Regions from separate parts of the Nonomuraea sp. NPDC050733 genome, predicted to be linked through region 1. Evidence: predicted binding sites of a transcription regulator. Region 1 holds the regulator's gene; the other holds the start of a gene.
What was found. The regulator LexA, encoded in region 1, represses DNA repair genes until DNA is damaged. The targets are predictions, from matches to a motif close to TCGAACANNTGTTCGA.
Positions count from the first base shown of each region.

Region 2: ruvC (crossover junction endodeoxyribonuclease RuvC) is a predicted target of LexA. The motif match lies at 10,567-10,582, and genes of this name have one in related genera.

Region 1 is NZ_JBFAHO010000005.1:369,544-385,245, reverse strand. It holds gene AB0H64_RS13495 (hypothetical protein) at 1-852, opposite strand, end outside; gene leuS (leucine--tRNA ligase) at 1,282-3,768, shown strand; gene AB0H64_RS13485 (LLM class F420-dependent oxidoreductase) at 3,853-4,818, opposite strand; gene AB0H64_RS13480 (hypothetical protein) at 4,872-5,291, opposite strand; gene AB0H64_RS13475 (PDZ domain-containing protein) at 5,494-8,697, shown strand; gene AB0H64_RS13470 (aminotransferase class I/II-fold pyridoxal phosphate-dependent enzyme) at 8,805-9,911, opposite strand; gene AB0H64_RS13465 (helix-turn-helix domain-containing protein) at 10,044-10,496, opposite strand; gene AB0H64_RS13460 (MFS transporter) at 10,582-11,793, shown strand; gene lexA (transcriptional repressor LexA) at 11,881-12,588, opposite strand; gene AB0H64_RS13450 (hypothetical protein) at 14,336-14,548, shown strand; gene nrdR (transcriptional regulator NrdR) at 15,074-15,529, shown strand; gene AB0H64_RS13440 (vitamin B12-dependent ribonucleotide reductase) at 15,526-15,702, shown strand, end outside.
Region 2 is NZ_JBFAHO010000045.1:43,176-58,877, forward strand. It holds gene AB0H64_RS38865 (DUF349 domain-containing protein) at 1-1,140, shown strand, start outside; gene AB0H64_RS38870 (bifunctional (p)ppGpp synthetase/guanosine-3',5'-bis(diphosphate) 3'-pyrophosphohydrolase) at 1,307-3,499, opposite strand; gene AB0H64_RS38875 (adenine phosphoribosyltransferase) at 3,672-4,190, opposite strand; gene secF (protein translocase subunit SecF) at 4,345-5,352, opposite strand; gene secD (protein translocase subunit SecD) at 5,354-7,171, opposite strand; gene yajC (preprotein translocase subunit YajC) at 7,216-7,626, opposite strand; gene ruvB (Holliday junction branch migration DNA helicase RuvB) at 7,840-8,871, opposite strand; gene ruvA (Holliday junction branch migration protein RuvA) at 9,215-9,835, opposite strand; gene ruvC (crossover junction endodeoxyribonuclease RuvC) at 9,832-10,434, opposite strand; gene AB0H64_RS38910 (GNAT family N-acetyltransferase) at 10,726-11,889, opposite strand; gene AB0H64_RS38915 (hypothetical protein) at 11,901-13,736, opposite strand; gene AB0H64_RS38920 (YebC/PmpR family DNA-binding transcriptional regulator) at 13,959-14,711, opposite strand; gene pdxT (pyridoxal 5'-phosphate synthase glutaminase subunit PdxT) at 14,715-15,392, opposite strand; gene AB0H64_RS38930 (hypothetical protein) at 15,466-15,702, opposite strand, start outside.

The sequences.
Region 1 (15,702 bases):
TTGCTGTCCGGGGTGTTCCTGCTCTCCGTGCCGTCCGGGCTGCCGGCCCTCGGCCGGGTACGCCTGGCCGGGGGCGTGCTGGGCGTGGCCGGCGGCGTCGCGTCCGGCCGGGCCCGCCGGCGGGTGCCCGGCGCCGGGGTGCGCGTTCGCGGGGTGGCCGGGGCCGGGGCGGTCGCCGCCCGGCCGCGTGCGCTCGCGCCCCTGGGACGCGGCCCGCTCGTCCAGCGGCATGCCGTCGCCGTACGAGCCCTGCGGCACGGGCTGGGGCCGTTCGTGGGAGCGGTCGTCGAGCCGGGCGGTGTGCGGGCCCTGCGGCATGGCGTGGTCGTTCAGCGGCGTGCCGGCGCCGTACGTCATCGTGCGTTCCATGGCGTCGGCGGACGACGGGCGCACGGGGGCGCTGTCGGCGGGCGGCCACGGAGCCGGGGAGCTGAGGTTGGACCAGGCGTTGGAGGGCGAGGACGGGGAGCTGGAGGGGTCCTGCCAGGCCGGCACGGGATCGCGGTGGACGGGCTCCCGGGAGCCGCCCCGCCCGCCGTCCCTCATGCCGTCCCTCATGCCGTCATGCCGGCCGGCCGGGCCGTCCTGACGCGGCGTCTCGGGCCAGGAGGCGTTCAAGGCGTTGGAGGCGTTGGAGGCGTTCGGGGCGCCGGAGGCGACGGTCACGTCGGGCCACGATGTGTGCGACGGCGAGGCGGCCTCCTGCCAGGAGTGCTGGGCGGGCCGCTCGGAGGACTGGGCGCGCCTGGCGGACGGGGACTGGCGGGAGTCCCCGCGCGAGGATCCCTCCCGGGGCGGCACCTCGGGCCAGGATGGTGGCAGGTGCTGTGCTCCGGAATGCTCCGTTGCCATTGCTCCCGTACCTCCTGGTGGTGTTCTGTCCGCTTTTGACGTGTCGGACATGATCTCATGGGATTTTCCAGGAGAGTCGGGGGGTTCCGCAGCGAAACGCGCGAAGCCGTGCGGATCCGTGGGGGGATCCTGCATGGGCAGGCCGGCCAGGGATCGGTGGGGCTCGACGGGGTGTACCACGGCGTCGAGCGTAATCTAAAGGGACATATGAGGTCACAACGGATGGATCACCATCAGATCTCATGGGCCGGGAATCGGCTGGTGACCCCCCCTTGCGCCCGACGGTCATCGTCGAGTATCGGCAAAGTCCTGATGAGGTGCGCTAGGCTTGACCTATGCGTTCCGCGACCCTGCTTCTTAGCGGGCCGCGACGGCCCTGAGCTCTCGCCGTCGCGGCTGCCCCTCGTCCTGCGCACGGGGGGTTTTCTTATGGGTCCGAGTCGAGGCAGAAGGACATTCGCCGTGAGTGAGTACGATCCGCAGGCGCTGCAGGCCAAGTGGCAGCAGCGGTGGGAGGAGCTGGACCCGTTCCGGGCGGGCGAGGACGCCGCCGACAGCCGGGAGCGGCGCTACATGCTCGACATGTTCCCCTACCCCTCCGGTGACCTGCACATGGGGCACGGCGAGGTGTTCGCCATCGGCGACGTCGTCGCGCGCTACTGGATGCAGCGCGGCTACAACGTCATGCACCCCATCGGCTGGGACTCCTTCGGCCTGCCCGCCGAGAACGCCGCGATCAAGCGCAACGCGCACCCGGCCGAGTGGACCTACGCCAACATCGAGACCCAGGCCACGTCCTTCCGCCGCTACGGGATCTCCTTCGACTGGTCGCGCCGCCTGCACACCAGCGACCCGGAGTACTACCGGTGGAACCAGTGGCTGTTCAACCGGTTCTTCGAGCGGGGCCTGGCCTACCGCAAGGGCGGCCTGGTCAACTGGTGCCCCAACGACCAGACCGTGCTGGCCAACGAGCAGGTCGTGGCCGGCAAGTGCGAGCGGTGCGGCGCCGACGTCATCCGCCGCGAGCTGACGCAGTGGTACTTCAAGATCACTGACTACGCGGAGCGGCTGCTGGACGACATGGCGCAGCTGGAGGGCGGCTGGCCCGACCGCGTGCTGACCATGCAGCGCAATTGGATCGGCCGCTCCGAGGGCGCCGACGTGCTCTTCGAGATCGAGGGCCGCGAGGAGCCCGTCCACGTCTACACCACCCGCCCCGACACGCTGTTCGGCGCGACGTTCTTCGTGGTGGCCGTCGACGCCGCGCTGGCCGACGAGATCGTCACCGACGACCGGCGCGAGGAGTTCGAGGCCTACCGCGCCGAGGTCGCCAAGCTGAGCGACATCGAGCGGCTGTCCACCGACAAGGAGAAGACCGGCGTCTTCCTGGGCCGCTACGCGATCAACCCGGTCAACGGCGAGCGCATCCCGGTCTGGGCGGCCGACTACGTGCTGTCCGACTACGGCCACGGCGCCATCATGGCCGTGCCCGCCCACGACCAGCGCGACCTGGACTTCGCGCTGAAGTTCGGCCTGCCGGTCAAGGTCGTCGTCCACACCGGCCTGGCCGACCCCGGCGAGACCGGCGAGGCGACGCCCGGCGAGGGCACCCTGGTCAACTCCGGCCCCCTGGACGGCCTGACCAAGACCGAGGCCATCACCAGGATCATCGAGATCCTGGCGGCCGAGGGCAGGGGCACCGCCTCGGTGAACTTCCGCCTGCGCGACTGGCTGCTGTCGCGCCAGCGGTTCTGGGGCACGCCGATCCCGATCATCCACTGCCTGGACTGCGGCGAGGTGCCCGTCCCCGACGACCAGCTGCCCGTCACGCTGCCCGACCTGCGCGGCGAGGCGCTGGCGCCCAAGGGCGTCTCCCCCCTGGCCAGCGCCACCGACTGGGTCAACGTCGACTGCCCCAAGTGCGGCGGCCGCGCCACGCGCGACACCGACACGATGGACACCTTCGTCGACTCGTCCTGGTACTACCTGCGCTACTGCTCGCCCGGCTACACCGACGGCCCGTTCGACGTCGAGCAGGTCCGCAAGTGGGGGCCGATCGACCAGTACGTCGGCGGAGTCGAGCACGCCGTGCTGCACCTGCTGTACTCCCGGTTCTTCACCAAGGTCCTGCACGACATGGGCATGGTCGACTTCACCGAGCCGTTCCTGCGCCTGCTGAACCAGGGCCAGGTGATCAACGGCGGCAAGGCCATGTCCAAGTCCCTGGGCAACGGCGTCGACCTGGGCCAGCAGATCGACGCCTACGGGGTCGACGCGGTCCGCCTGACCATGGTGTTCGCCGGGCCGCCCGAGGACGACATCGACTGGGCCGACGTCTCGCCGGCCGCCTCGCAGAAGTTCCTGGCCCGCGCCTTCCGGGTGATGGACGAGGTGAGCAGCGAGCCGGGCGTCTCCTTCGACGGCGGCGACCTGGAGCTGCGCAAGTTCACCCACCGCACCATCGACGAGGTCACCAAGCTGGTCGAGTCCCACCGCTTCAACGTCGCGGTGGCCCGGCTGATGGAGCTGACGTCGGCAGCCCGCAAGGCCATCGATTCCGGCCCCGGCGCGGCCGACCCGGCGGTGCGCGAGGCCGCCGAGGCGCTGGCCGTGATGCTGTCGCTGGTCGCCCCCTACACCGCCGAGGAGGGCTGGGAGCGGCTGGGCCACACCGGCTCGACGGTCGCGCTGGCCGGCTGGCCGGTCGCGGAGCCGGCGCTGCTGGTGCAGGACTCCGTGACCTGCGTCGTCCAGGTGGCCGGCAAGGTCCGCGACCGCCTGGAGGTCTCGCCCTCGATCGCCGAGGACGAGCTGCGCGCGCTGGCGCTGGGCTCGGACAAGGTCCGCGCCTACCTGGACGGCCAGCCCCGCAAGGTGATCGTCCGGGCGCCCAAGCTGGTCAACATCGTCCCCTGACCCATGACCGCGGATGAGCCCCCGCCGGCCGTACGAGCCGGTGGGGGCTCATGCATGGAGAGACGCACCCCCGGGCGCGGACGGTCACAGGGAGCGCAGGGCCGGCAGCAGCTCCTTCTCGGCCCAGCGGAAGAACGGCTCCTGCTGGTCGTGCCCGACCTGCACCAGGGCGACGTGCGTGTACCCCGCGTCCGTGTACTTCTTGACCGCCTCCACCACCGCCTCCACGTCGCTGCCGCAGGGCACGCTGGAGGCCACGTCGTCGGGCGTGACGAACTGGGAGTACGCCTCGAAGTTCACCGGCCCCGGCAGCTCGGCCATGACCTTCCACCCGGCGGCCGACCAGCGCCACAGCCGGTGGGCGCGCTCCTTGGCCGCCTGGGCATCGGTGTCGTAGGACAGGGCGAGCTGGCCGTACACCGGCTTGCCCGCACCTCCGGCCTGGGCGAACTGCCCGACCACCTCAGGCATCGGCTCGTTGATGATCAGCAGGTCGCCGTACTCCGCCGCGATGGCGGCCGAGCGCCCGCCCGAGGCCGCGATCCCGATCGGCACCGGCCGCTCCGGCAGGTCGTACAACTTGGCCGAGTCGACGTCGTAGAACTCGCCCTCGTAGGTGACGTACTGGCCGCCGAACAGCTCGCTGATGATGGTGACGGCCTCGCGGAACATGCGGTGCCGCCGGTCGGCGGACGGCCAGCCCTCGCCGATGACGTGCTCGTTGAGGTTCTCGCCCGAGCCGAGGCCGAGGGTGAAGCGCCCGTCGCTGAGCACTCCCATGGTGGCGGCCTTCTGCGCGACCACGGCCGGGTGGTAACGCATGATCGGGCAGGTCACGTACGTCATGAGGGGGAGCCGCTCGGTGGCGTGCGCCACCGCGCCCAGCACCGACCAGGCGTAGGCCGCGTGGCCCTGCTCCTCCACCCACGGGAAGTAGTGATCGGAGATGACGGCGTAGTCGAAGCCGACCTGCTCGGCCCTGGCGGCGTCGTCGACGAGCTGCCGGGGCGGTGTCTGCTCGCACATCAGGGTGTAGCCGATTTGTACCATGATGAGCGGGCTACCCCAGGAGGCACGCGGCTAGCTCACGAGACCGGAGATCCCTACCGGTCCAGCAGCTCCTCTGCCATCAGGCTGAGCCCGATGCCGAGCAGCCAGAAGTCCTTGGCCAGTGCGATCCCCTGCTGCGACGGCCGCAGGCTGCCCTCGCGGCGCATGCCCGGCGTTCTGAGGTAGAGGCCGACGAGGCCGCCCGCGAACGCGGTCAGCGCGGCCCCCGCCACGAACGAGGGCACCACGGGCACCAGCAGGGCGGCGCCCACCGCGACCTCCGCCTTCGACAGCAGGCTGACGAACCGCGCCGGGTCCTGCTTGCCCAGGAACGGGTACGTGCCGGCCGCCATGCCGTGGACGCCCGCGGCCGTGTCCGGGTCGGCGCCGGCCAAGTCGATGCCGGCGTTGAAGATGTACGCGCCGGCGGCCAGGCGGGCCGGGATCTGATGGGCCTTGGGGAAGAGTCTCATGGTTCCTCACAGTGGGAATGTGACAGTGGGAATGTGGAGTTTGGGATGTGCTGTCCCTTTCCCGCAGGGCCGGTGAGCATCCGTCCCGGCCCGCCATCTTGACCGTGACTTGCACCGCTCCCGGCGACGAGTCGTGCGCCAGGCCGGGTCGCGGGCGGAAAACCCTTCTCGGCATCCGGACCGACGGCACTAGGGTTCACGTGTGACAACTGGCGCATACCTGAGATATCCGCATCTGTGGGGTGACCTGCTCACGTTCGTCGCCGACGACGACGTGTGGCTGGCACCTGTGACGGGCGGCAGGGCGTGGCGGTTCACCGCCGACCGCGCATCCGTCTCCTTCCCGAGGTTCTCGCCCGACGGCGCGCGCATCGCGTGGACCAGCCACCGGGAGGGGGCGCCCGAGGTGTTCGCCGCGGAGGTCGACGGCCCGCAGGGCGACCGGCTGACCCACTGGGGCAACGCCACGACCGCGACCCGGGGATGGACCCCCGACGGCGACGTGCTCGCGGTCACCGCCGCGGGCGAGGGCGGCCGGGCGCGGACCTGGGCGTACGCGATCCCGCTGGACGGCGGACCGGCGACGCGCCTGCCGTACGGATGGGTGAGCGAGGCGGCCGTGATCGGGGCCGGGCCGGAGGAGGCCGGCGCGGACCGTGACGGCGGTCCGGGGGCCGGCCGCATCAGGGTGGCGACCGTGTCGTCCATGTTCCGCGAGCCGTCGCACTGGAAGCGCTACCGGGGCGGCACCGCGGGCAAGATCTGGGTGGACGCCGACGGGAACGGGGAGTTCGCCCGGCTGTTCGCCGACAGCGACGCGCAGTACTGGTCGGTCATGTGGGTGGGCGACCGCCTCGCGTTCCTCGCCGACACCGACGGCACGGGCAACGTCTACTCCTCCCTGCCCGACGGCTCCGACCTGCGCCGGCACACCTCTCACACCGAGTTCTACGCCCGGCACGCCTCCACCGACGGGCGGCGGGTCGTCTACGCCCACGCCGGGGACCTGTGGCTGCTCGACGGGCTCGACGCGGAGCCGTACAAGCTGGATGTCAGGCTGAGCGGGCCGCGCCCGGCGCGCGCCGCCCGACCGGCGCCCGCCCGCGTCGGCGGCTTCTCGCCCGACGCGACCGGGCGGGCGAGCGCCGTCGAGATCCGCGGGACCGCCCACTGGGTCACCCACCGCGACGGACCGGCCGGCGCGCTCCGGGCGCGGCCAGGCGTCCGGGTACGGCTGCCGCGCGTGCTCGGCGCCGACGGCAAGGCGGTCTGGGTCTCGGACACCACCGGCGAGGACGGCCTCGAAGTCGGCACCCCCGGCGGTGAGATCCGCACGCTGGCCGCGGGCGAGCTCGGCCGGGTGCTCGCCCTCTCCGCCGCCCCCGACGGCAAGCACGTGGCCGTGGCCACCCACGACGGGCGCCTCCTGGTGGTCGACGCCGAGACCGGGACGCTGAGGGAGCTCGACCGCACCGAGCACGGCGACATCAGCGGGCTGACGTTCTCGCCAGACTCGGCGTGGCTGGCCTGGGTCCACCCGCACCAGGAGCCGCTGTCGCGGATCAGGATGGGCCGCCTCGACGGCACGTCCGTCATCGACGTGACCCCGCTGCGCTTCGCCGACTACGACCCCGTCTTCACCAAGGACGGCAAGCACCTGGCGTTCCTGTCGGTGCGCACGTTCGACCCGGTGTACGACGCGCACGTGTTCGACCTGTCGTTCCCCGTGGGCTGCCGGCCGTACATCGTCCCCCTGCGGGCCACCACGCCGTCGCCGTTCGACCCCAGCCTGCAGGGACGCGGGTTCAACGGCGAGGACGACAAGCCCGCGCAGGACGACAAGAAGGACGACGCGCCCCCGCGGACCGAGGTGGACCCCGAGGGGCTCGCCTCCCGCGTCGTGCCCGTGCCGGTGCCCGCCGGCCGCTACGGCAACCTGCGTGCCGCCAAGGACGCCCTGCTCTGGCTGCGCCACCCGCTGTCGGGCCAGCTCGGCGACGGCACCGAGCCGGCCGGCGAGATCGTGCTCGAACGCTACGACCTCAAGAAGCGCTCCCGCTCCGAGCTCGGCGCCGAGGTGCGGGCCTTCGAGGTGAGCGGCGACGGCACCCGGCTCGTCACCAACGGCAAGAACGGCCTGCAGACCCGCTCCGCCGGCGAGGGCGACGAGGTCGTCACCGTCGACCTCGACCGGGTCATGGTCCAGCTCGACCCGGTCGCGGAGTGGCGGCAGAGCTACCTGGAGGCGGGCCGGCTCATGCGCGACCACTTCTGGCGCGCCGACATGAACGGCGTCGACTGGCCGGCCGTCCTCGACCGATACCTGCCGCTCGTGGAGCGCATCGGCTCCTACTCCGAGCTGATCGACCTGCTGTGGGAGGTGCAGGCCGAGCTGGGCACGTCCCACGCCTACGCCCGCGCCAACGCCGCGCCCGCCGACCCGCGCCGCCGGCAGGGGCTGCTCGGCGCCGACCTGGCCCGCGACGAGGACGGCACCTGGCGGGTCACGCGCATCCTGCCCGGCGAGTCGTCCGACCACGACGCCCGCTCGCCGCTGCTCGCGCCCGGCGTGGCCGTACGGCCCGGCGACGCGATCGTCGCCGTCGGCGGGCGCCCGGTCGACGCCGTGCGGGGCCCGCTCGCGCTGCTGTCCGGCACGGCCGGCCGTCCCGTCGAGCTGACCGTACGGCCCGCGTCGGGCGGTGATACGCGCCGTGTCGTCGTCACGCCGCTGGAGGACGAGACCCCGCTGCGCTACCACGAGTGGGTCGAGGGGCGCAGGGCGTTCGTCCACGAGGCGTCGGGCGGCCGGCTCGGATACCTGCACGTGCCGAACATGGTGGCGTCGGGCTGGGCGCAGTTCCACCGCGACCTGCGCACCGAGATGGCCCGCGAGGGCCTGGTCGTGGACGTCCGGGAGAACGGCGGCGGCCACACCTCGGAGCTGGTGCTGGAGAAGCTGTCCCGCCGGGTCACCGGCTGGTCGCACGCGCGCGGCTACGAGCCGATGCGCTACCCGGAGGACTCGCCGCGCGGCCCGATCGTGGCGGTCACGGACGAGTTCGCCGGATCGGACGGCGACATCGTCAGCGCCGGCGTCAAGAACCGCGGCCTCGGCCCGCTCGTCGGCACCCGTACCTGGGGCGGGGTCATCGGCATCGACTCGCGCTACTCGCTGGTGGACGGGACGGTCGTGACGCAGCCCCGGTACTCCTTCTGGCTGGAGGGCCCGGGATGGGGCGTCGAGAACCACGGCGTGGACCCGGACGTGGAGGTGGTGACGACCCCGCAGGACCGGGTGGCGGGACGCGACCCGCAACTGGAGAAGGCGGTGGAGCTGGCGCTGGCCGCCCTGGAGGAGCGCCCGGCCGCCACGCCGCCGTCCCTTCCCCCACTGGCGCCATGACCGGGTGACCCCTCCACCGGCGCCTCGACCGGGCGGCCTCACCACCGCCCGGTCACCCGCCCGGCTGACGCGTCGGCTCGCGGCGACCCGGGCGGGCCACGGCAGGGCTATCGCTGGAGGCGGTCCAGGACCTCGCTGAGGATCGGCTCCGTGGTGGCGAAGTTCAGCCGTACGTGGCCCTCGCCGCCCGGGCCGAACGCCGCGCCGTCGCTCAGCAGGACCTTGGCCTCCCGCTCCAGCACCTCCGCCATGCCGGGACGGCCGTAGTCGAGCCAGGCCAGGTACGTCGCCTGGGGCAGGCGGTAGCCCACCCCCTCGGGCAGGCGGGCGGCGATCGTCTTGCGGTTGCGGTCCAACAGGGCGACGGTCTCCTCCAGCCAGGCGTCGCTGTGCCGCCACGCGGCGATGGTGGCCTCCACACCGAACAGATGCGACGACCCGTACAGGAACGGCGGCTGCGCGGCGAGCGCCGCACGCACGGCGGGGGAGCCGATGTGGGCGACCGAGCAGCGGATGCCGCCCAGGTTGAACGCCTTGGTGGCGGACGTCAGCGTGACCGTCCGCTCGGGCAGGAGCGTCGCGAATGGGATGTGCTGGTTCGGGGCGTACGTCAGGTCCGCGTGGATCTCGTCGGAGATGACCAGGAGGTCGTGCCGTTCGACGTGCTCGGCCAGCTCCTCAAGCTCCTGCCGGGTGAAGACGCGGCCGGTCGGATTCTGCGGGTTGACCAGCAGCAGCGCCCGGCACCCGGACAGGTCGGGCACCTCGAACCGCCACGAGTCGCCCTCGTCGGGCACGAGTTGGAGCGGCGTGAGCGGCCGGTTCATGGTCTCCAGCGTGCCGAGGAACGGGTGGTAGGCCGGGGTGTGGAGCGCCACCCCGTCGCCCGGCCGGGTGCAGAGGTGGAGGAGCACCTGGAGGGCCTGGTTGATGTCGGTGAAGGTACGCACGAAACCCGGGTCGGGACTCCAGGAGTAGCGGGCGGCCATGCGCTCGGCGAACGCCTCCGCCAGGGGCCCGCAGCCAGGGTCGTCGAGCCAGACCGGGTAGCCGAGATCGCCATCGGCGCGCCGCCGCAGGGCTTCGGTCACCGCGGGGGCCGTGGGCAGGTCCATGTCGGCCACCCAGGCGGAAATGACGCCGGGACCAGCTTTGGCCCACTTCAACCCGTCGTGCAGGGCTTTGAGGTCATTGGGGCTCGTTGCATCGGTCACCGCATCATTCTAGATTTCCGATGCTTCGTCACCATATGCGAGGGTCGGCTGGGGACCGGAGGAATGCCGTCCCAGCGTTCATGGGCACCCGGCGGGGCGGCGAGCGACGCCGAGATGGAAGCGCGGCTGGGCTCAGGCGGTCTTCCGGACGTGCGACGCCTCAGCGGAGAGCGGCGCGCCGTCCTGGCCGAGCGGCTGGAGCTCGGGAAGCTGCCGCCCTTGGTCGTCGACGAGAACGGAGTGCGGCTCGTCCGGGGCGAAGGCGTGCCGCTCGCCCCATTGGCGGAGAGCGACGACGGCCGTGAAGAGGTCCTGCCCGGCTTCGGTGAGCCGGTAGGTGTGCCGTCTGCCGTCGGTGGCGGCGCTCTTGTCAAGGATGCCGTGCTCGACCAGCCTGCGGAGCCGGTCGGTGAGGATGTTGCGGGCGATCCCCAGCCGCTGATGGAACTCGGTGAAGGTCGTCGCCCCGTCCATCGCGTCGCGGATGATCAGCAGGCTCCACCGGTCGCCGATCAGGTCGACCGTCCGTGCGACCGGGCAGGCCGGGTCGGTCCACGAGCTTCCCGCAGCGAGTGCGACGTCCACTGGGCCCTCCGCGATGAGTTGCAATATGAAACCAGTATGCCCTAGCGTCAGGTGAGTTGCATTTCGCAACTTATCGGAGGGTGACATGTCGTCAGGATTGACCGGGAGGCAGCGGGCCGTGCTCGCGCTGGTGTGCGCGGTGGCGGTGTCGGCCATCTACGGCATCCAGCCGGTCCTCGAGGCCGCGGGCGAGGACCTCGGGCTGAGGGAAGGGGCACTGGGGTGGCTGGTCGCCGCCGGCCAGATCGGCTATCTGGCGGGGCTGGTGCTGCTGGTCCCGCTCGGTGACCTGTTCGACCGCCGCAGGCTGATCATGGTGCACCTGCTGCTCACGGCGGCAGGTGCGGTGGTGGCCGCCGCCGCACCCAGCGGTGGCATCGCGATCGCGGGCCTGGCCCTGGCCGGGCTGTTCGCCGTGGTCGTCCAGATCACGGTGGCCTACGTCGCCGCCGTCTCGCCGGCCGGCGAGCGCGGCCGCAACATCGGAGCGGTCACCTCGGGCGTGGTCATCGGGATCCTCGGAGTGCGGGTGGTCGCGGGCACGCTGGGCGAGCTGGCCGACTGGCGCATGGTCTACCTCGTCATCGCCGGGCTCTGCGCGGTGCTCGCGCTCGCCGCCCGATTCACCCTCAAGGCCGACCTCCGCCGGCCCCGCGCCCGGTACGGGCAGTTGCTGTCATCGGTCGGTCGTCTGGTCGTCGGCGACCGGCTCTTCCTCAGCCGGGGACTGGTCGCGTTCTTCCTGTTCGCCTCTTTCGGCACGCTGTGGAGCGGGCTCGCGCTCCCGCTCGGCGACGCGCCATGGCGCCTCGGCACCACCGACATCGGATTGTTCGGACTCGCCGGTCTCACCGGGGCGCTGGGCGCGGCCCGGGCCGGCCGATGGGCCGACCGAGGTCTGGCGCCCTCGGTCACCGGCTGGTCACTTGCCCTGCTCACAGCCTCGTGGCCGCTGATCGGCCAGGCGGGATCATCCCTGTGGCTGTTGATCGTCGGCGTCATCGTCCTGGACTTCGCCGTGCAAGCCGTTCACGTCAGCAGCCAGCACCTGCTCACCGCCGCCCGCCCCGACCAGAGCAGTGGCGTCATCGGCGCCTACATGGCCTTCTACTCCCTCGGCTCCGCGCTCGGCGCGATCACCACCACCTGGGCCTACAGCGCCGCGGGATGGCCGGCCGCCAGCCTGCTCGGCGCGGCCTACGCCGCACTCGGACTCCTCGTCGCCATCTCGACCCGACGTTTCGCCGCCCTGCCGGGGGCGCAACCACGTACGTCCGTGTCGGCTACGCCCCGCTGACACCCGGTGGCGCGAGCGCACAGCGCCTGCTGGAGCCGGTCGCGGCTCCCCAGGGTGTTCCCGGGGAGCCGTCGGCGGCGGGGTGGGTCAGAGGCGGCGGAGGACCGCCACGACCTTGCCCAGGACGCTGGCCTCGTCGCCGGGGATCGGGTCGTAGTTGGGGTTGTGAGGGACCAGCCAGACGTGGCCGTCCTTGCGCTTGAAGGTCTTGACCGTGGCCTCGCCGTCGATCATGGCGGCCACGATGTCGCCGCTCTCGGCGACGGGCTGCTGGCGCACGACCACCCAGTCACCGTCGGCGATGGCGGCTTCGATCATGGAGTCACCGGCGACCTGAAGGAGGAACAGGGTGCCCTCGCCGACGAGTTGCTTGGGCAGCGCGAAGACGTCTTCGACGCTCTCCTCGGCGAGGATCGGCCCACCGGCGGCGATCCGGCCGACCAGCGGCACATAGGCGGCCGTGGGCCGGCTCACCGTGGGCTCCTCGGAGGAGGCGTCGGGGTCGACCCACAGTGCCGGCTCACCCGGCAGGCGGACTTCGAGGGCGCGCGGCCGGTGCGGGTCGCGCCTCAGATAGCCCTTACGCTGCAACGCCGTCAACTGGTGCGACACGCTCGACGTGCTCGTCAGCTGGACGGCCTCGCCGATCTCACGCATGGACGGCGGATATCCGCGCTGTTGCACCGAATCGCGAATCACTTCGAGAATCTTGCGCTGCCTGGGCGTCAGGCCCAGGGAGTCGCGCCGGCGCACCGCGAGGTCTGTGACCCCGTTTGCGTCATCTCGCTCGCTCATGCTCTCCTCCTCGTCGCCGGGTGGCCTGCCGCTCCGGCCGGCCCTCCCGGTCCGTGGTCTCCATGTCGCACACAGCGACCGTATCGCTGTTGAAGATCATCTTCAAACAATTGTTCGAGTCGTCCTCGAAATTATCAGTGACGTGGTGTACAACATCGTACGGGAGTTCGATCGACACCGTGTTCGATTTGCTGATCTTTATTGGGTCTTTTTCTCGGACCCTGGACGGCGTGGGAGGTCAATCGTGCGCGCCACCGCGGTCACGGACATGACCAGCGACGACGTCGGGCGACCGCGGGTCGCCGGGGGCCGGACAAAGGCGATCAAGAACGACGGTGTCGGGAGCGGGCGGACCGTGGGGGAGGACAAAGCGTTCAGTATTCGCAGACGCCTCGGTTTACGCCACAATTCACCATCCGGGCAGGGCGGAGGTGGTGGTGAGGTGACCAGAGTGGCCGAGCGGAACATGCAGGCGGGACGGCCGGAGCCGGCGCGGCACGCCGTCCGGTCGTCACAAGGCGTCCGTCGTCACCCCTGGGCCGGGACCGCGCTTCCGGAGCAGACGGTGGCGGTGCAGAGAGCCGGCGGAGCGGCCGTAATCCCGGAGCAGACGGCTGCGGTGCATGGAGACGGGAGCGCCGGCCCGTCGTGACGGCGGGTCTGGCTGAGCGCTTCGCGCGTTCTGGGCGTACTGGATGGTAGGGCCGGACCCGGCGACCGGGTCCGGTTCGCGGCCGGGTGGACCGCAGGTGGCACTTCGAGGGGTGGGGTTCAGATGCGGGAGGACGTCTCGCGCAGTGGTGGTGTGTCGCCGGGCACCGACGCGACGCCGGCCCGCGGGGCCGGTCGCGCCTCCGCCGCGAGAGGAAGACCGCAACTGTGGCTCGTCCCGCCACCCAGAACGGACGCCGAGGGCCTTGACCTCCCCGGGGAGCCGTGTGAGGGCCGGCGCGGGGGAGAAGCCGGCGTACCGGAAGACCGACGAGTCGGGGGTGGCGGCTCCCCCGCGGCAGGCGCGAATGTCGCCGAAGGCGGACAGGCGCCGGGGTGCGGTTCGCCCCCGGGGCGCGGGCGGCTCTCGATCGTGCCCGGCGGCGCTGGGATGGATGGCCCTGGGACGGGTCGCGTCGGGACCAAGGGTGCTGGGGCGGGCGGTGCGGGGACCGGTCGCGTTGGGGCGGGCGGCGTTACAAGCGGAGACGCTGCCGCTTCGTACGTTGGGGGGAGAGGAGCTGAGGCTGGTGGCCGGGGCGGTGGGTCTGTGCCGGTGGCTCGGATCGGCTCCGTCGTTCAGGGGGGCCGCAGCGGGGAGCCCGTAGCGGGTCAGGGGCGAGGACTCGGCCAGGGACGAGAGGCTGCCCCGGGCGCGAGGTCTGCCCGGAGGCGAGGAGTCTCCCAAGGGGCGGCGGGCGCACAGGGGGGAAGGTCGGCTCAGAGCGCAAAGTTCGCTCAGGGGAGAGGCAGTGCTCAGGGGCGGGGGGCCGATCAGAGACGAGGGGCCGGTCAGAGGCGAACGGGCGATCAAGGGCGAGGGTTCGGTGAGAGTCGAGAGGCGGGGCTCGGCCCGGGGGTCGGATCAGAGGCTCGGCTCGCAAGAGGGGCTCGTGAGAGGCCGGAGAGGGCGCGTGAGCGAAGGGCCGTGCGGAAGACGTCTGATCGGATGGGGCCTGTTCGGACGGGCGCCGTTCGGAACCGACCCATGCGGACGGCTCCCGTCGCCGGGAAGCGTGGGCGGCAGGCGAGGCCGGTGCGGCTGACCCGGCGCGGACGGGCCGCGATCATGGTCGCGGTGGCGACGCTGTTGTCGGTGTGCTGCTTCTGGCTCGGCGCCAGAACGGCCGCCCATGCCGCCATGGCACCGAATGCCGCTACGGCCCATGTTTCGACGGCTGACGGCGCTGCTGCGGCCATTCACGGCTCGACGGCTGATTCGGCGAACGAGTTCGGGCGCCGGCCTTGAATGTGTTCCGGTAGCAGTCGGAGATCTTCGAACGATCGTCGGCGAGCGAGTTCTGGTACCACTCCGCGCTCGTGATGAGGCAGCCGGCTGACTCGCTGCCCAATGAAGTGGGCACTATGCCCATTCGAAGGTGGTTCGATCCGCAAGGGGCGGTCTCGGTGGCCTGGCGTGCAGCGTGGGTTTTGAACGGTGTGAAAGGTGTTCTTCTCCGCGTACGGGACGGTCGCCTGGGGCGTACCCGTCGAGAAGGGGCCGACACGCCGGGGCCGGCGGGAACATGCCGTGCTGATCAGCGGCTTCCCTGAGACAGGTGTGGCTCAACTTGCGTTCATGGTCGCGCGCTTCTACGGTTGGACCACAACATCTAGTACTTACACCGATGTAGTTCACCACACCTTGTGTTTTCGTGACCGCCCTATGGCATGCCATGGGGCGGGCGTGAGCGTTCCCTGGTCAACCCGGGCAGGGGCGTTCGACGCGGCGGCGAGGCCGGGTGGGGTGGCCGCGGGGCAGGAGGCGAAACGCGTGCATTGTCCGTTCTGTCGCCATCCTGACACGAGGGTCATCGACAGTCGCTCGACGGACGACGGCGGGGCGATCCGGCGTCGCCGCACCTGTCCCGAGTGCGGCCGCCGGTTCACCACCCAGGAGACCGTACTCCTCATGGTGAGCAAGCGCAGCGGCGTGACGGAGCCGTTCTCGCGGGACAAGGTGGTCGCGGGCGTGCGGCGGGCCTGCCAGGGCAGGCCGGTCAGCGAGGACTCGCTGGCCCAGCTCGGGCAACGGGTCGAGGAGGCCATCCGGGCGAGGGGCGCGGCGGAGATCCCCTCGAACGAGGTGGGCCTGGCGATCCTGGGCCCGCTGCGGGAGCTGGACGAGGTGGCCTACCTGCGGTTCGCATCGGTATATCGCGGCTTCGAGACCTTGGCGGACTTCGAGGCCGAGATCGAACAGTTGAAGGCGGAGAAGGGGGAGTCATGACGGAGACGGCAAGCGGTTCAGTCGCGCGCGGAGGAAAGCGTCCCCGCAAGGGCCTGAAGATGAAGCGGATCTTCACCAAGCCGGGCGTGCATCCGTATGACGAGATCGCGTGGGAGCGTCGCGACGTCGTCATGACCAACTGGCGGGACGGCTCGATCAACTTCGAGCAGCGG
Region 2 (15,702 bases), on a different contig from region 1:
GCCGGTGAACCCGAGGAAGCGCTGGCATACTTCCATCGCAAGTACGACGAGCTGGCCGGCCAGGTGCAGCTGCTGGAGCAGCGGGTCAAGGGCACCGACCTGGCGCCCGCCCAGGCCGAGGCCAGCATCGTCAAGCTGCGCGAGGCCGTGGCCGAGGCGCACGCCGTCGGCGACCTGGGCGCGCTGACCGCCCGCCTCGACGGCCTGACCGAGCTCGTCGCGCACCGCCGCGAGGAGGTCAAGGCCGCCCGCGAGAAGGCGCGCGGCGAGGCCAGGGCGGTCAAGGAGCGCATCGTCGCCGAGGCGGAGCGCATCGCCGAGGAGACGACGCACTGGAAGTCCGGCGGCGAGCGGCTGCGCCAGATCGTCGAGGAGTGGAAGGCCGCCGACCGCATCGACCGGGTCACCGAGGCGGCCCTGTGGAAGCGGCTGTCGGCCGCCCGCACCGCGTTCGCCAAGCGCCGCAAGCACTACTTCGCGGGCCTCGACGAGCAGCGTGAGGGCATCCGCGCCACCAAGGAGCGCATCGTCCAGGAGGCCGAGGCCATCGCCGGCTCGACCGACTGGGGCGGCACGGCCGCGGCCTACCGCGACCTGATGCAGCAGTGGAAGAGCGCCGGCCGGGCCTCGCGCGAGGTGGAGGACGAGCTGTGGGCCCGCTTCAAGGGCGCCCAGGACGAGTTCTTCCAGGCGCGTTCGGCGGTGTTCGCCGAGCGTGACGCCTCGCTCGCGGCCAATGCCGAGGTCAAGGAGCAGCTGCTGGCCGAGGCGGAGAAGATCCTGCCGGTCACCGACGTGCGCACCGCCCGCGCCGCGCTGCGGCATCTCGTGGAGCGGTGGGAGGCCGCCGGCCCGGTGCCGCGCGACCAGCGCGACCGCCTGGAGGGCGGCCTGCGCAAGGTGGACGACGCCGTCCGCAGGGCCGAGGAGGCCGAGTGGAAGCGGTCCAACCCCGAGGCGCGTGCCCGCGCCCAGAGCACGGTCGACCAGCTCCGCACCTCGATCGAGCAGCTGGAGAAGCGTCTGGCCAAGGCACAGGACGCGGGCCGGGCCAAGGACGTCAAGGAGGCCGAGGAGGCGCTGGCCGCCCGCCGCTCGTGGCTGGAGGAGGCCGAGCGCACGCTGGCCGAGTTCAGCTGACCCGCTCCGCGGCCGGCTGGGGCTGACGCGCTCCGCAGCCGGCTCGGGCTGCCGGCTCATCAGCGGGCCGCGGGCTTTCGCGGGCGACGGGGGTCGCCTGCGGGTCCGCGCCGGGCGGCGCGCCGCCGTGCCGTACGGCTCGCGTTTCCGTACGGCGGGCGGGGTGTCAGCTTCCCGCGCCGCTGACCCGGTAGACGTCGAAGACGCCCTGGATGTTGCGCACGGCCTTGAGCACGTGGCCCAGGTGCTTCGGGTCGCCCATCTCGAAGGTGAACTTGCTGACCGCGACCCGGTCGCGCGAGGTGGTGACCGACGCGCTGAGGATGTTGACGTGCTGGTCGGACAGCGTGCGCGTGACGTCCGACAGCAGGCGCGGCCGGTCGAGGGCCTCCACCTGGATCGCCACCAGGAACACCGAGTCGTCGCCCGGTGACCAGCTCACCTCGACCAGGCGGTCCGGCTGCTCCTTGAGCTGCTGCACGTTCGTGCAGTCGGCCCGGTGGACCGACACGCCGTGGCCGCGCGTGACGAAGCCGACGATCTCGTCCCCGGGCACCGGGGTGCAGCACTTGGACAGGCGCACCCACACGTCGGCGTCGCCCGCGACGACCACCCCGGCGCCGCCGCCCCGGGGGCGGCCGCGCAGCCGCGTCGGCAGCGACGTCTCGGCGATGTCCTCCTCGGCGCTCTCCACCCCGCCGATGGAGCTCACGAGCTTCTGCACGACCGTCTGGGCGGCGACGTGGCCCTCGCCGACGGCCGCGTAGAGCGCCGACACGTCGGGGTAGCGCAGGTCGCGGGCGAGCGCCAGCAGCGACTCGCCGGACATCAGCCGCTGCAGCGGCAGCCCCTGCTTGCGCATGGCCCGGCCGATGGCCTCCTTGCCCGCCTCGATCGCGGTCTCGCGGCGCTCCTTGGAGAACCACTGCCGGATCTTGTTGCGGGCCCGGCCCGACTTGACGAACTTCAGCCAGTCGCGCGACGGCCCGGCGTCGGGCGACTTGGAGGTGAAGATCTCGACCGTGTCGCCGTTGCCGAGGCGCGACTCCAGCGGCACCAGGCGCCCGTTGACCCGCGCGCCGATGCAGCGGTGGCCGACCTCGGTGTGGACGGCGTAGGCGAAGTCGACCGGCGTCGCCCCCTCGGGTAGCGCCACCACCTGGCCGCGCGGGGTGAAGACGTACACCTCGGAGACGGACAGGTCGAAGCGCAGCGACTCCAGGAACTCGCCCGGGTCGGAGGTCTCCTTCTGCCAGTCGAGGAGCTGCCGCAGCCAGGCCATGTCGCTGCCCGGCTTGACCTTGCCCTGGGGGCCGGGAGCGGCGCCGACCTCCTCCTTGTACTTCCAGTGGGCGGCCACGCCGTACTCGGCCCGGTGGTGCATGGCGTGGGTGCGGATCTGCAGCTCCACCGGCTTGCCCTCGGGGCCGATGACCGTGGTGTGCAGCGACTGGTACATGTTGAACTTCGGCATCGCGATGTAGTCCTTGAACCGGCCGGGCACCGGGTTCCATCGCGCGTGGATCGTTCCGAGGGCCGCATAGCAGTCGCGCACGCTGTCGACGAGGACCCTGATGCCGACCAGGTCGTAGATGTCGTCGAAGGCGACGTCGCGGGCGATCATCTTCTGGTAGACGGAGTAGTAGTGCTTCGGCCGGCCCTTCACCACCGCGCGGATCTTGGCGTCGCGCAGGTCGCCGGAGACCTTCTCGATGACCTCCTGCAGGAACAGGTCGCGCCGCGGGGCCCGCTCCGACACCATGCGCGCGATCTCGTCGTAGCGCTTGGGGTAGAGCATGGCGAAGGCGAGGTCCTCCAGCTCCCACTTGATCGTGTTCATGCCCAGGCGGTGGGCGAGCGGGGCGAAGATCTCCAGCGTCTCGCGGGACTTCTGGTGGCGCTTGTGCTCGGGCAGGTAGCGCATGGTGCGCATGTTGTGCAGCCGGTCGGCCAGCTTGATGACGAGCACGCGGATGTCGCGCGACATCGCGACGACCATCTTGCGCACGGTCTCGGCCTGGGCCGCGTCGCCGAACTTGACCTTGTCCAGCTTGGTGACGCCGTCGACGAGCGAGCCGATCGTGTCGCCGAAGTCGGCGCGCAGCTCGTCCAGGCCGTAGGAGGTGTCCTCGACGGTGTCGTGCAGCAGGGCCGCGCACAGCGTCTCGTCGTCGGTGCCGAGCTCGGCCAGGATCGTCGCGACGGCCAGCGGGTGCGTGATGTACGGGTCGCCGGACTTGCGCTTCTGGTCGCGGTGGTGGTGCGCGGCGACCTCGTAGGCGCGCTCGATCAGGCGCAGGTCGGCCTTGGGATGGGTGGCCCGGACCGTGCGGAACAGCGGCTCCAGCACCGGGTTCATGGCCCCACCCCCAAACCGTCGCCGACGCGTCGCAGGGGTGCCGGCGGGCTCGGCACTTCCTGCGTCGGTTACGTCGGGTACGACCACATCACGGGGCACTCAGACTCCTTTAGTTCGAGTCCAGGTCCCCCAGTGTATCCAGGCGCGAAACCTGGCCTCCCGCGGGTCCGGCTCAGACGATCACCAAGGAGCGCAGGTCGACTCCCGTGAGACGCTCGCGCCCCTTGAGAAACGCCAGCTCCATGAGCATGGCCACGCCGACGACCTCCGCGCCGGCCCTGCGCACGAGCTCCACGGTCGCCTCGGCCGTGCCGCCGGTGGCGAGCACGTCGTCGACGATGAGCACCCGGTCGCCCTCGGTGAAAGCGTCGCGGTGCACCTCGATGGTCGCGGAGCCGTACTCCAGATCGTAGGACTCCTCGAGTGTTTCGGAGGGGAGTTTGCCCTTTTTCCGTACGGGCACGAATCCCGCTCCCGCGCGGTAAGCCACGGGCGCGGCCAGGATGAAGCCCCGCGCCTCGATGCCGACGATCTTGTCGACGGTGTGCAGCCCGGCCAGCTCGTCCACCACGGCGGCGAACGCCACGTGGTCGGCCAGCAGGGGGCTGATGTCCTTGAACAGCACGCCGGGCTTCGGGTAGTCGGGCACGTCCCTGATCCGGTCGAGGATCAGCGTGCGCAGGTCGGTCATGTCGGGACTCCTTCGGGAGGGGCTCGTCCGGCGGCTGACGGGCTCCATGATGACGCATCGATGACGCGCCGATGACGGGGGTGCGGCCGGGTGTCGGGGGCGGACGCGCGGCGGGGCGGGCCGGCGTGGTGCCGGCCCGCCCCGCGCGTCATGCTCAGCCCTTGGCGACGGCCGCGTTCTCGGAGCCCTTGGCTCCCTTGCCGCTCTTCTTGCCGCCTCCGCTCGCGGCGGCGACGCGCCGGGCGATGGCCTGGTACTTCGGCTCCCGCTCCTTCAGCGTCACCAGCAGCGGCGTGGCGACGCACAGCGAGGAGTAGGTGCCGACGATCATGCCGACGAACAGGGCCAGCGACAGGTCCTTCAGCGTGCCGGCGCCGAGCAGCGTGGTGCCGATGAACAGGATCGCCGCCACCGGCAGGATCGCGACCAGCGACGTGTTCAGCGACCGGATCAGCGTGTGGCTGAGCGCGTTGTTGGCCGCCATCGAGTACGTCTGCTTGGACGTCGTGCCCAGCTTGGCCGTGACTTCCTTGATCATGTCGAACACCACGACCGCGTCGTAGAGCGAGTAACCGAGGATGGTCAGGAAGCCCAGCAGCGTGGCCGGGGTGACCTCGAAGCCGGACCAGGCGTAGACGCCCGCCGTGATGATGAGGTCGTGGACGAGCGCGACGATGGCGGCCAGCGCCATCTTCGGCTCGAACGCCATCGACAGGTACAGGATGATCGCCAGCATGAACACGCCCAGGCCGATCCAGGCCTTCTGGGAGACCTCACCACCCCAGGAGGCGCCGATCGCCTGCACGTCGACCTCCTCCTTGACGTCATACTTCTGCTTGATGACGTCCTGCAGCTTGGCCCTCTCGCTCTCGGACAGGTCCTCGCTGGTGATGCGGTAGCGCTGGTTGGTCGTCTGGACGATCGGCTGGTGGACGCCCTGCTCGAGGAACGTGGCACGGACGTCCTGCACGGTCGTGGCCGTCGCCGGCTTGAACGAGATGACCGTGCCGCCCTTGAACTCCACGCCGAGGTTGAGCCCGTTGAAGAGCAGACCGGCGATGGAGATGATCAGCAGGAACCCGGACAGGCTGTACCAGAGCTTCCAGCGGCCGACGAAGTCGATGTCGATCTCGCCGCGGTAGAGGCGACGCCCCAGTCCCATGTCAGGCCTCCTGCGGGGTGGTCGTACGGCCGGCGGAGCCGGTGTGGTCGGCGCTCATGCGCTCGGAGTCGAGGCCGGACAGCGGGTGTCCCTTGGCGAAGAACTTCAGCCTGGCGAGCACCGCGATGAACGGCTTCGTGAACATGAAGACGACCAGGATGTCGATGAGGGTGGTCAGGCCCATGGCGAACGCGAAGCCCGCCACGCCGCCCACGGCCAGCGCGTAGAGCACGACCGCGGCGATGAACATGACGGCGTCGGCGATCAGGATCGTGCGCCGGGCGCGGACCCAGGCCACCTCGACGGCCGCGCGCAGCGTCCGGCGGCCTTCCTTCATCTCGTCGCGGATGCGTTCGAAGTACACGATGAAGGAGTCGGCGGTGATGCCGATGGAGACCACCAGGCCGATGATGTGCGGCAGCGAGAGCCGGAAGTTGGCGTTGTGGCCGAGCACGACCACCGCCGTGTAGGTGAGGATCGAGGCGACCACGAGGCTCAGCACGGCGACGATGCCGAGGCCGCGGTAGTAGAGCAGGCTGTAGACCACCACGAGCGCCAGGCCGATGACGCCGGCGATCAGGCCGCCCTGGAGCTGGTCCTGGCCGAGCGTCGAGGACACCGTCTCCACCGAGCTGCGGGTGAACTTCAGCGGCAGCGCGCCGTACTTGAGCTGCTCGGCCAGATCGGTGGCGCTCTTCTGGTCGAAGCCGCCGGTGATCTCGGCGCGGCCGCCGGGGATGGCGCTGATGATGTTGGGGGCGGTGATGACGACGCCGTCGAGGACGACCGCGACCTTGTTGCGGGGCTCGGGCGCGCTGACGGCCTGGCCGGTCAGCGTGGCCCACGCGCTCGCGCCCTTGGACTTGAAGTCGAGCTGGACGAGCCACTCGGTGGTGCCTTGGCGGACACCCGAGGAGGCGGTGTCGATGTCGGTGCCGACGACCTTGGCCTTGTCGAGGACGTACTTGTAGCTGCCGTCGCTCTCACAGGCCGCGTACTGCTTGTTCGGGTCGTCCTGGACGCCCTGGCCGCGCTTCTTCGGGTCGGCGCAGTCGAGGCTCTGGAACTGCTTGAGCACCGCCGGGTCGATGCCCGTGGTGTCGATGCCGGAGTCGGCCGGCCGCTGCGTGGCGCTCGGCGAGGGAGCGGCGGTCGGCGTCGCCTTCGCGTTCTGGCCCTTCTTCTGCTGCTGCTCCGTCCGCGCGCCCCGGGTGCTCTGCGGCTTGGCGGAGTCGGCCGTGGCGGCGGGCGTCGGCGCGGTCAGCGCCGAGGACAGCGCCTTGCCCGTCGGGGACACGGACGGGCCCGGCGTGCCCGCCGAGCGGCTGGAGGTCGTCTGCGGCCTGGCCGACGGCGACCCCGTGCCGGACGGCGAGGCCGAGCCGGAAGGAGTGGCGCCCGGGGACGGCGCCTGGGTGGGGAGCTCCTGCGGGAGCTGCGTGGCCTCCATGGCGAGAACCTGGCGGAAGCGCAGCTCCGCGGTGGTCGAGACCAGACCGATCGCCTCGTTCTGCCCAACGCCCGGGATCGAGATGATGATGTTGTCGCCGGACTTGGCGACCTCCGCGTCGGAGATGCCGTTGCCGTTGACCCGGTCACGGATGATGTTGACCGCGCGGTCGAGGATCTCCTCGGGCGGAGCCGCACCGTTCTGGGTCACGGGTGACAGGGTCACCGTGGTGCCGCCGGCGAGATCGAGTCCGAGCTTCGGCGTGAACGCCTTCTGCAGGAACATCGTCCCGCCCAAGGCGAGGATGAGCGCCAGGAGCAGCAGGAGCGTCCGCCCCGGCTTGCTGTGGCTGCTGGTCGGTCGGGCCACTGGTCGTCAGTTCTTTCGGATAGAGGTTTGTCGCAGAAGCCTAGTCAGGACTTCGTGGTGTCCTGGCCGTCGTTGCGCTCGGGGGTCGTGCCGGTCGTGCCGGTGGTGCCGTCCTTGTCCGTGTCGGCGGTGCCGGACACGCCATCCGTCAGAGGCTCGTCGGCCACGGGCTCATCGACCACGGGGTCGCCGGGGGTGACGACACGGCCGATCGCGGCCTTCACCCACCGCGTCTCGATGCCAGGGGCCACTTCGAGGACCACATCGTCATTCTCCACCGTCACCACGGTGCCGAACAGGCCCGTCGTGGTCATCACCCGCGCCCCGGGGGTCAGGCTGTTCTGCATCTGAGCCGCTTCCTGCTGACGCTTGCGCTGCGGACGAATCAGCAGGAAGTAGAACACCACCGCGATAAGTATCAGCGGCAGGATACTCGTGAGTTGACCCGTGTTCATAAGGGGCGACCTTCCATTGTCGTACAAGAAGTTGACACCGGCGTCGCGCCGGAAATTCCGGGCGGTGCCTCCGGGGCCGCGCCGCTCAGCCCGTCAGCCTACACAGCCAGCCAAGCCACGGAGTGTAGGCCGTTGTTGCGAAACGCGGCAACGAGGCAGCGTTTCGCCGCGCGGGGAAGTTCCCAATTTGAAACGGTTGCAACCGTTCTGTAATCAGTCGAAAAGCGGTGCTCCGAAGGCGTCGGGGGGTGGCGTCAAACCGAGGTGTTGCCAGGCCGCGGCGGTCGCGACCCGGCCGCGCGGGGTCCTGGCCAGCAGGCCCTGCCGTACGAGGAACGGCTCGGCGACCACTTCGACGGTCTCGGGCTCCTCCCCCACCGCGACGGCCAGTGTGGACAGGCCGACCGGTCCGCCGCCGAACTTGCGCAGCAGCACCCCGAGCACCGCCCGGTCGAGCCGGTCGAGCCCTTCGGCGTCCACCTCGTACAGGTCGAGGGCGGCGGAGGCGACGTCGCGGTCGATGACGCCGCCGGCGCGCACGTCGGCGAAGTCGCGCACCCGGCGCAGCAGCCGGTTGGCGATGCGGGGCGTGCCGCGTGAGCGGCGGGCGATCTCGTAGGCGCCCTCGGGGGGCAGGGCCACGCCCAGCAGCCGCGACGAGCGGTGGAGCACCTGCTCCAGCTCGTCGACCTCGTAGAAGTCCATGTGGGCGGTGAAGCCGAAGCGGTCGCGCAGCGGGGCGGGCAGCAGCCCGGCCCGGGTGGTCGCGCCGACCAGGGTGAACGGCGCGATCTCGAGCGGGATGGCGGTCGCGCCGGGCCCCTTGCCGACGACGATGTCGACCCGGAAGTCCTCCATCGCGAGGTAGAGCATCTCCTCGGCGGGCCGGGCCATCCGGTGGATCTCGTCGATGAACAGCACCTCGCCCTCGGCCAGCGTCGACAGGATGGCCGCGAGGTCACCGGCCCGCTCCAGGGCGGGCCCCGAGGTGATGCGGAGCGGGGCGCTCAGCTCGGCCGCGATGATCATAGCCAGTGTGGTCTTGCCGAGTCCGGGAGATCCGCTCATCAGCACGTGGTCGGGCGGCCGGTTGCGCCGCAGGGCGCTCTCCAGCACGAGTGAGAGCTGCTCGCGGACGCGGCCCTGGCCGATGAACTCGCTGAGCTTCTTGGGGCGTAGCGCCGCCTCGATCTGCAGCTCGTCGCCTTCGGCGTCGGGCGACACGAGGTCCCGATCCAGGCTCACTTCCCCGTCCCCCTCACGGTCCGCGTCACGCTCGGCCTCGCGCTCCGCCTTGCGGCCGGGCTCACGGCCGGCCGCGCGCGCTCTGCCCCGCCGCGTCGGGTGCGGGGGCTCTGCGAGAGTACGGCACCCGCGCCCTCCGTGCCCCTCCAGGGCTCGCCGGGTCCTCCGGAACGCGGCCCCGGGCGGCCGTGGGCCGGTGCCCGGCGCGACGGGCTCGGGGGCGGCATGATCGGGAGCGACATGATCGCGAGTGCTGCCGTCGCGGGCGTGATCGGGAGCGGCCGGGTCAAGGACGATGCTGTCAGGGGCGGTGCCGTCGGGGACAGGGCCGGGGGCGGTGGGGTCATCGGACGCTCAGGGCACGCAGGGCGGACTTGAGGAGCGCGGCGACCTGCGGCTCGCGGCCCTCGGCGGCGTCGGCCTCGGCCTGCGGCTCGACGGCGAGGATCGCCTCGTCGGCGTCCTTGGCGGAGTAGCCGAGGCCCACGAGCCCGGAGTGGACCTGCTCGCGCCACAGCGGGGCGGGGCGGTCGCCGTTGAGCGCGGCGTCGACGGCGGCGGCGGGCGTGCCGAGGCGGTCCTTGAGCTCCAGCACGATGCGCTGGGCGCCCTTCTGGCCGATGCCGGGCACCTTGGTGAGGGCCTTGAGGTCGGCGGCGGCGACGGCGACGCGCAGCGCGTGGGGCGTGTGGACGGCGAGCATGGCCAGGGCCAGCTTGGGTCCGACGCCGCTGGCCGTCTGGAGCAGCTCGAACACGGCCCGCTCGTCCTCGGTGGCGAACCCGTACAGGGTGAGGGACTCCTCGCGCACCACCAGCGACGTGGACAGCCGCGCCTCCTCCCCGACCTTGAGCCGGGCCAGCGTGCCGGGCGTGCAGTGAGTGAGGATGCCGACGCCGCCGACCTCGATCACCGCGCCGTCGGGCGCGATGGCGGCGACCCGGCCGGCCACTGAGGCGATCACGGCGTCACGTCCTTCTCACGTCCGGCACCGGTACGGCCGGCCGCGCCGGTTCGGCTTGTCGTCCCCGTACGGCTTGTCGTCCCGGTACGGCCTGCGGTGGCCAGTGCCTGGGCCAGGCGGTGCTGGGCGCCGCCGCGCCACACGTGGCAGATGGCCAGGGCGAGGGCGTCGGCGGCGTCGGCGGGCTTCGGCATCTCCTTGAGCCGCAGCAGCCGGGTCACCATGGCGCCGATCTGCTTCTTGTCGGCCGTGCCGCTGCCGGTGATGGCGGCCTTGACCTCGGACGGCGTGTGCAGGGCGACCGGCAGGCCGCGCCGGGCGGCGCAGAGGACGGCGATGCCGGCGGCCTGCGCGGTGCCCATGACGGTGCGGACGTTGTGCTGGCTGAAGACCCGCTCGACCGCGACGGCGTCGGGCCGCACCTCGTCGAGCCACTGCTCGATGCCGGCCTCGATGCCGACCAGGCGCGCGCCCAGCTCCTCGTCGGCTCCGGTGCGCACCACCCCGACGGCCACCAGGGACAGCGGCGCGCCCGGACGACCCTCGACCGCTCCCACGCCGCACCGGGTCAGTCCCGGGTCGACGCCCATCACTCGCACCGTCGCGCCTCCCGCTCGTTCTCGCCCGCCGCCTGTCACGGCGCCCGTCACGTCCACCCGTCACGGCGCTCGTCACGTCCGCCCGTCACGGCGCCCGTCACGTCCGCCTGTCGCAGCGTCCGTTCGCGTCCGCCGAACAGGTGTTCGGCACGAGACTCTACCCCGGCTGACGTGCCCGCGCACCGGGAAACGCCCGCGCGCGGGATGACGGCCGCCCGGCGGGGAGACGGCCGGACGCCCGTCCGCGCGGGGGGTCGCTCCTCCGCACGAGGGGCGCGCCGGCGGGGTTCGTCAGAAGTAGTCGAGCATGTACGGCTGGGCGGCGAAGGCGGTGTCCAGGGCCTCGTCGTGCGCGTCGTCCCCGGACAGGAGGCCGCTGCGGCGCAGCGTCGCCGTGGGGATCCCGGCGTAGAGCGCGGACAGGCCGTTGATGCCGAGGGCGGGCCCGGCGCCGGCGCCCGCGTCGGCGGACAGGGCCTTGGCCTCGCCCCGGCCGCCGGAGACCGTGATCCGCCAGCGCCCGGTGTTGCCGGGGCGTACCGGGTCCTCGACCTCGACCGTCGTGTCCAGCGTCGCGCCGGCCGGGAATCCCCTGCGCTCCACCGCCGCCGCCACGTCGATCACCCGGAACATCCACCGCACCATCGTGACCTCCTCCTCCGACCGCTCGCGCAGCAGCCAGCGGACGGGGTCGTCCGGGGCCAGCACGGCCGTGACGGTCTTGGCGACCGAGGAGGCGGAGCCGACCAGCGACCACAGGGCGCGGGCGGTCTCCTCGGAGCCGGCGACGAGGTTGTCGACGCGCATGCGGTCGCCGTCCCAGCGGTACACGGCGTAGCCGTCGGGGGCCAGGTAGAGGAAGTCGTCCTCGCGGCCCAGCCAGTGGGCCCAGGTCCGCTCGTCCCGGGAGATCGGGCCGGAGGCGCGGGCCTCGCCGTGCAGGCGGTGCAGCAGGGCGACGACCTCGGCCGCGTCGCGGGCGTCCATGCGGCGCACCGGCACGTCGCCCGACGGCCTGATCGTGCGCAGCGCCTCGGTGGGGATGGTGACCAGGTGCTGGGCGCCCGCGTGCTCGTATCCCGTCGCCCGGTAGACGGGGGTGGTGGCCGGGTAGAGCGCGGAGACCGCGTCGCCCAGCTCGGCCGCCCTGCCGACGACGGCCCGCATGAGCATGGTGCCGACGCCCCTCCCCCGGTACTCGGGGTTGACCGTGACGGCCGCGACGCCCGCGAGGGGCTGCGGCCTGCCGTGCCACCACTGGGTGAAGCCCCGCACCCTGGCGGCTCCGGCCAGCCTGCCGCCGTCGAACACGCCCAGGTAGCGGCCCCCGTTCAGGTCGGGGGTGGCGAGGGCGCGCCAGCTCTCCCGCTCGGCGGGCGGGACCGGTCCGAACGAGCGCCTGCGGACGTCGAGCATGGCGTCGATGTCATCGGGGGTGAGGTCGCGAATCTCCACAATGGGACAACCTACGCAGCGGACGAGGGGTTCCGCGAACCGGCCCGTGGCGTCCCCGCGCCGATGGCCAGGCGGTGCAGGTACAGCACCTGGGCGGCGCCGGCGGCGAGCAGCGCGACCAGCATGACCGGCAGCGGCGTGGACAGGCCGGCGTCGGCCACGCCGCCGTACTCGCTGATGCTGAGGAACTGGGCGGCGGGGGCGGTGGTCAGACCGGGGTCGTGGACGACGAGGAGCGGCCAGAGGAGGTCCTGGCCGTTGAGGAGGGTGACGACGCCGACGAGCACGGCGGCCATGGGCAGCGACGGCATCACCACGCCGCCGGCGAAGTCGCCGCCGGAGCGCTCGGCCAGCCCCTTGCACAGCAGCGTGAGCACGAACAGGCACGGGACGCTGACCAGCACCGGTGGTACGAGGGAGACGAAGGTGTCGATCAGGCCCATGTTGCGGATGTCGTTCCAGCCGGCCACGCTGAGCGGGCCGACGCCGACGAACAGCCAGGGCGCGAACAGGAGCAGCAGCCACTCGCTGCGCCGGCCGAGGGGCCGCAGCCCGCCGATGCCCAGGGCGCCCAGGTAGGCGACGCCCACGGAGACCACGGCGCCGACGAGGGCGGGAACCCACGTGTTGACCTGGGTGGCGATGCCGCCCTCCCGCCCGTCGGAGGCTCTGGTGAGGGCCGTGAGCCAGGGCCAGGTGAGGGCGAGGGTGACGGCGGCGTAGGCGACGACGGCGGCGATGCCGGTGGCCCGCCCCGCGGCGGAGACGCCTCGCCCGCCGCCGTCCGGCTCCTCGGAGGAGCCGTGGCGCGCGCCGTACGGGGACGCGCCCGTGGTGGACGCGGGGCCGTACCCGGTCGTCCCGGGCCCGTGGCCGGCGGGGACAGGACCGGAGGAGGCGTACGCGCCGGGCGGGGCGGAGGGGCCGGGCGGGGCGGAGGGGCCGGAGGCCCCGGCCGGTACGGCGAAGGCGCCGGGGCCCGCCGGGGCGTCCTCCGGCTCGTACGGCAGGGCGGGGCCCTTCGGGGTGACCCAGAGGCGGACGCCGGTCGCCACCACGATGACCGCCGCCACGAGGCCGAGCACGCCCAGGGTGATTCCCGTGAGCGTTGCGACGGCCGCGCCCAGGCCCGGCCGGGCCTGGACGAACGCCTCGGTGTACTGGAGGCCCGCGAGGGTCCGCGTGGACCGGGAGACTCGCGTCATGACCGTCGTGACGGTGAAGGTCTGGAGGGCCGCCGCGACCGTGGCGAGCGCGACGACGGCGCCCACCGCGAGCATGCTGCGCGTCACGGCGCCGCCGCGCAGCGCCGGAAGGAACGCCATCACGGCCAGCGCGCACACGACGCCGAACGTGGCGGCGCCGAGGATCAGCCGCAGCCCGCCCGGGGCCGTGGCGGGGTCGCGGAGCGCGTTGACGAGCGTGACCGGCCCGGAGGCGCCCTCGGTGAGGCCGTGCAGCCAGGCGACGGCGACGGCGGCCGGGGAGAAGACCACGGGGGCGAGCGACAGCACGACCAGGCCGGCGCGCCGGAGCCCGGTGCCGGCCCGGTCGAGCGCCATCGCGAGCAGCGGCCCCGCGACCAGCGCGACCGGCAGGGGCACGAGCACCAGCGACAGGCTGAACCCCAGGGCGCCCCAGAACGCGTCACCCGAGCCGAGTAGGCGCGTGTAGTTGTCCAGGCCCACGAAGGTGAGAGGGGTGAGCGTGCCGCCGGACTGCAGACTGAGCTGGATCGTCTGGACGGTGGGCAGCAGCAGCGTGATCAGCATCCCGAGCCCGGCGGGCATGAGGAGCACCCAGCCGAGTGGGGAGGACGGGGGTCGGGGAAGGCTGTCGGAGGTCACGTCCCCCGACCCTACGCCGATCTCGGAGCGCCCTGCACGCCGTGGACGCCGGAGATGCGGGTGCCCGGCCCGGGGAACGGCCTGGAGGGCTCCCGGGAGGCCGCAAAGCGGTCCCGGGCATCCCGGAAGGCGTTCCCGGCTTCGGTGGGGCAAGGCGCCCCGTAGCGTCCCGGAGAGCCGCCCGTGTGCGGGCGGCTCCGGGGCTGGAGGGAAGCGGGAGGCTCAGGCCTCCAGCTTCTCCATGATGTCGTCGGAGACGTCGAAGTTGGCGAAGACGTTCTGGACGTCGTCGCTGTCCTCCAGCGCGTCGATGAGGCGGAACACCTTGCGGGCGCCGTCCTCGTCGAGCGGCACCGTCATGGTCGGCATGAAGCCCGACTCGGCCGAGTCGTAGTCGATGCCGGCCTCCTGCAGCGCCTTGCGCACGGGGACGAGGTCGCCGGCCTCGGAGACGACCTCGAAGGAGTCGCCCAGGTCGTTGACCTCCTCGGCGCCCGCGTCGAGCACGGCCATCAGGACGGTGTCCTCGTCGAGGCCGTTCTTGGGCACGATCACGACGCCCTTGCGGTTGAACATGTACGACACCGAGCCCGGGTCGGCCAGGGAGCCGCCGTTGCGGGTCAGCGCGACGCGCACCTCGGAGGCGGCGCGGTTGCGGTTGTCGGTGAGGCACTCGATGAGCACCGCGACGCCGCCGGGCGCGTAGCCCTCGTACATGATGGTCTGCCAGTCGGCGCCGCCGGCCTCCAGGCCGCCGCCCCGCTTGCGGGCCCGCTCGATGTTGTCGTTGGGCACGGAGTTCTTCTTCGCCTTGAAGATGGCGTCGAAGAGGGTGGGGTTGGCGTCGGGGTCAGGGCCACCGGTCCGGGCCGCCACCTCGATGTTCTTGATGAGCTTCGCGAACAGCTTGCCGCGCTTGGCGTCGAGCGCGGCCTTCTTGTGCTTCGTCGTCGCCCATTTGGAGTGGCCGGACATTACCTAGAGCTCCCTCACCATGTCTACGAAGTATCGGTGCACCCGCGTGTCCCCCGTGAGCTCCGGGTGGAACGAGGTCGCGAGCAACGGCCCTTGACGGACCGCGACGATCCTATCCCCAGGCTCGGCCATGCCCAGCACCTTGACGTCCGGTCCGACGGATTCGACCCAGGGAGCGCGGATGAACACCGCGTGCACGGGCTCGCCCGCGAAGTCGAGGTCGGCCTCGAAGGAGTCGACCTGGCGGCCGAAGGCGTTGCGCCGGACGACCATGTCGATGCCGCCGATGGTCTGCTGGCCGGACACGCCGTCCTCGATGCGGTCGGCGAGCATGATCATGCCGGCGCAGGAGCCGTAGGCGGGCATGCCGGCCTTGACGCGCCCGCGCAGGGGTTCGAGCAGCTCGAAGGTGTCGGCGAGCTTCCACATCGTGGTGGACTCCCCGCCGGGGATGACGAGCCCGTCGACGGCCGCCAGCTCGGCCGGCCTGCGCACGGCGACGGCCGTCGCGCCGGCCTCGGTGAGCATCCGCAGGTGCTCGCGCACGTCGCCCTGCAGGGCGAGCACCCCGATGGTGGGCGGGCGGCTCGCGGGCGCTCCGGCGGGCTCACTGGCGGGCACGCTGGCGGGCACGGTGGCGGGCACGGTCGTCCTTCCGTCGGGGTGCGGGGTCCGGTTCATTCAACACCACCGTGGGGCGGTGTCTTCCGCCGGGGATCGGGCGGGCGCCCGATCGCGCCACGGCACGCCGGGATCAGGCGGTGGCCACCTCGTGGACGGTGTGGCCGAGGTCCACGCGCGTCAGGGACCGCAGGTGGTGGCGGCGGGCGTACAGGACGGTCATGCCGGCCGCGCAGCAGAGGGCGCCGAGGACGTACGGCACGGTGACGCCGATCTCCTCGCCCAGCTTGGTGGCGATGAACGGGGCGAGCGCGCCGCCCATCCAGCGGACGAAGTTGTAGCCGGCGGAGGCGACGGGCCGGGGCGCGTC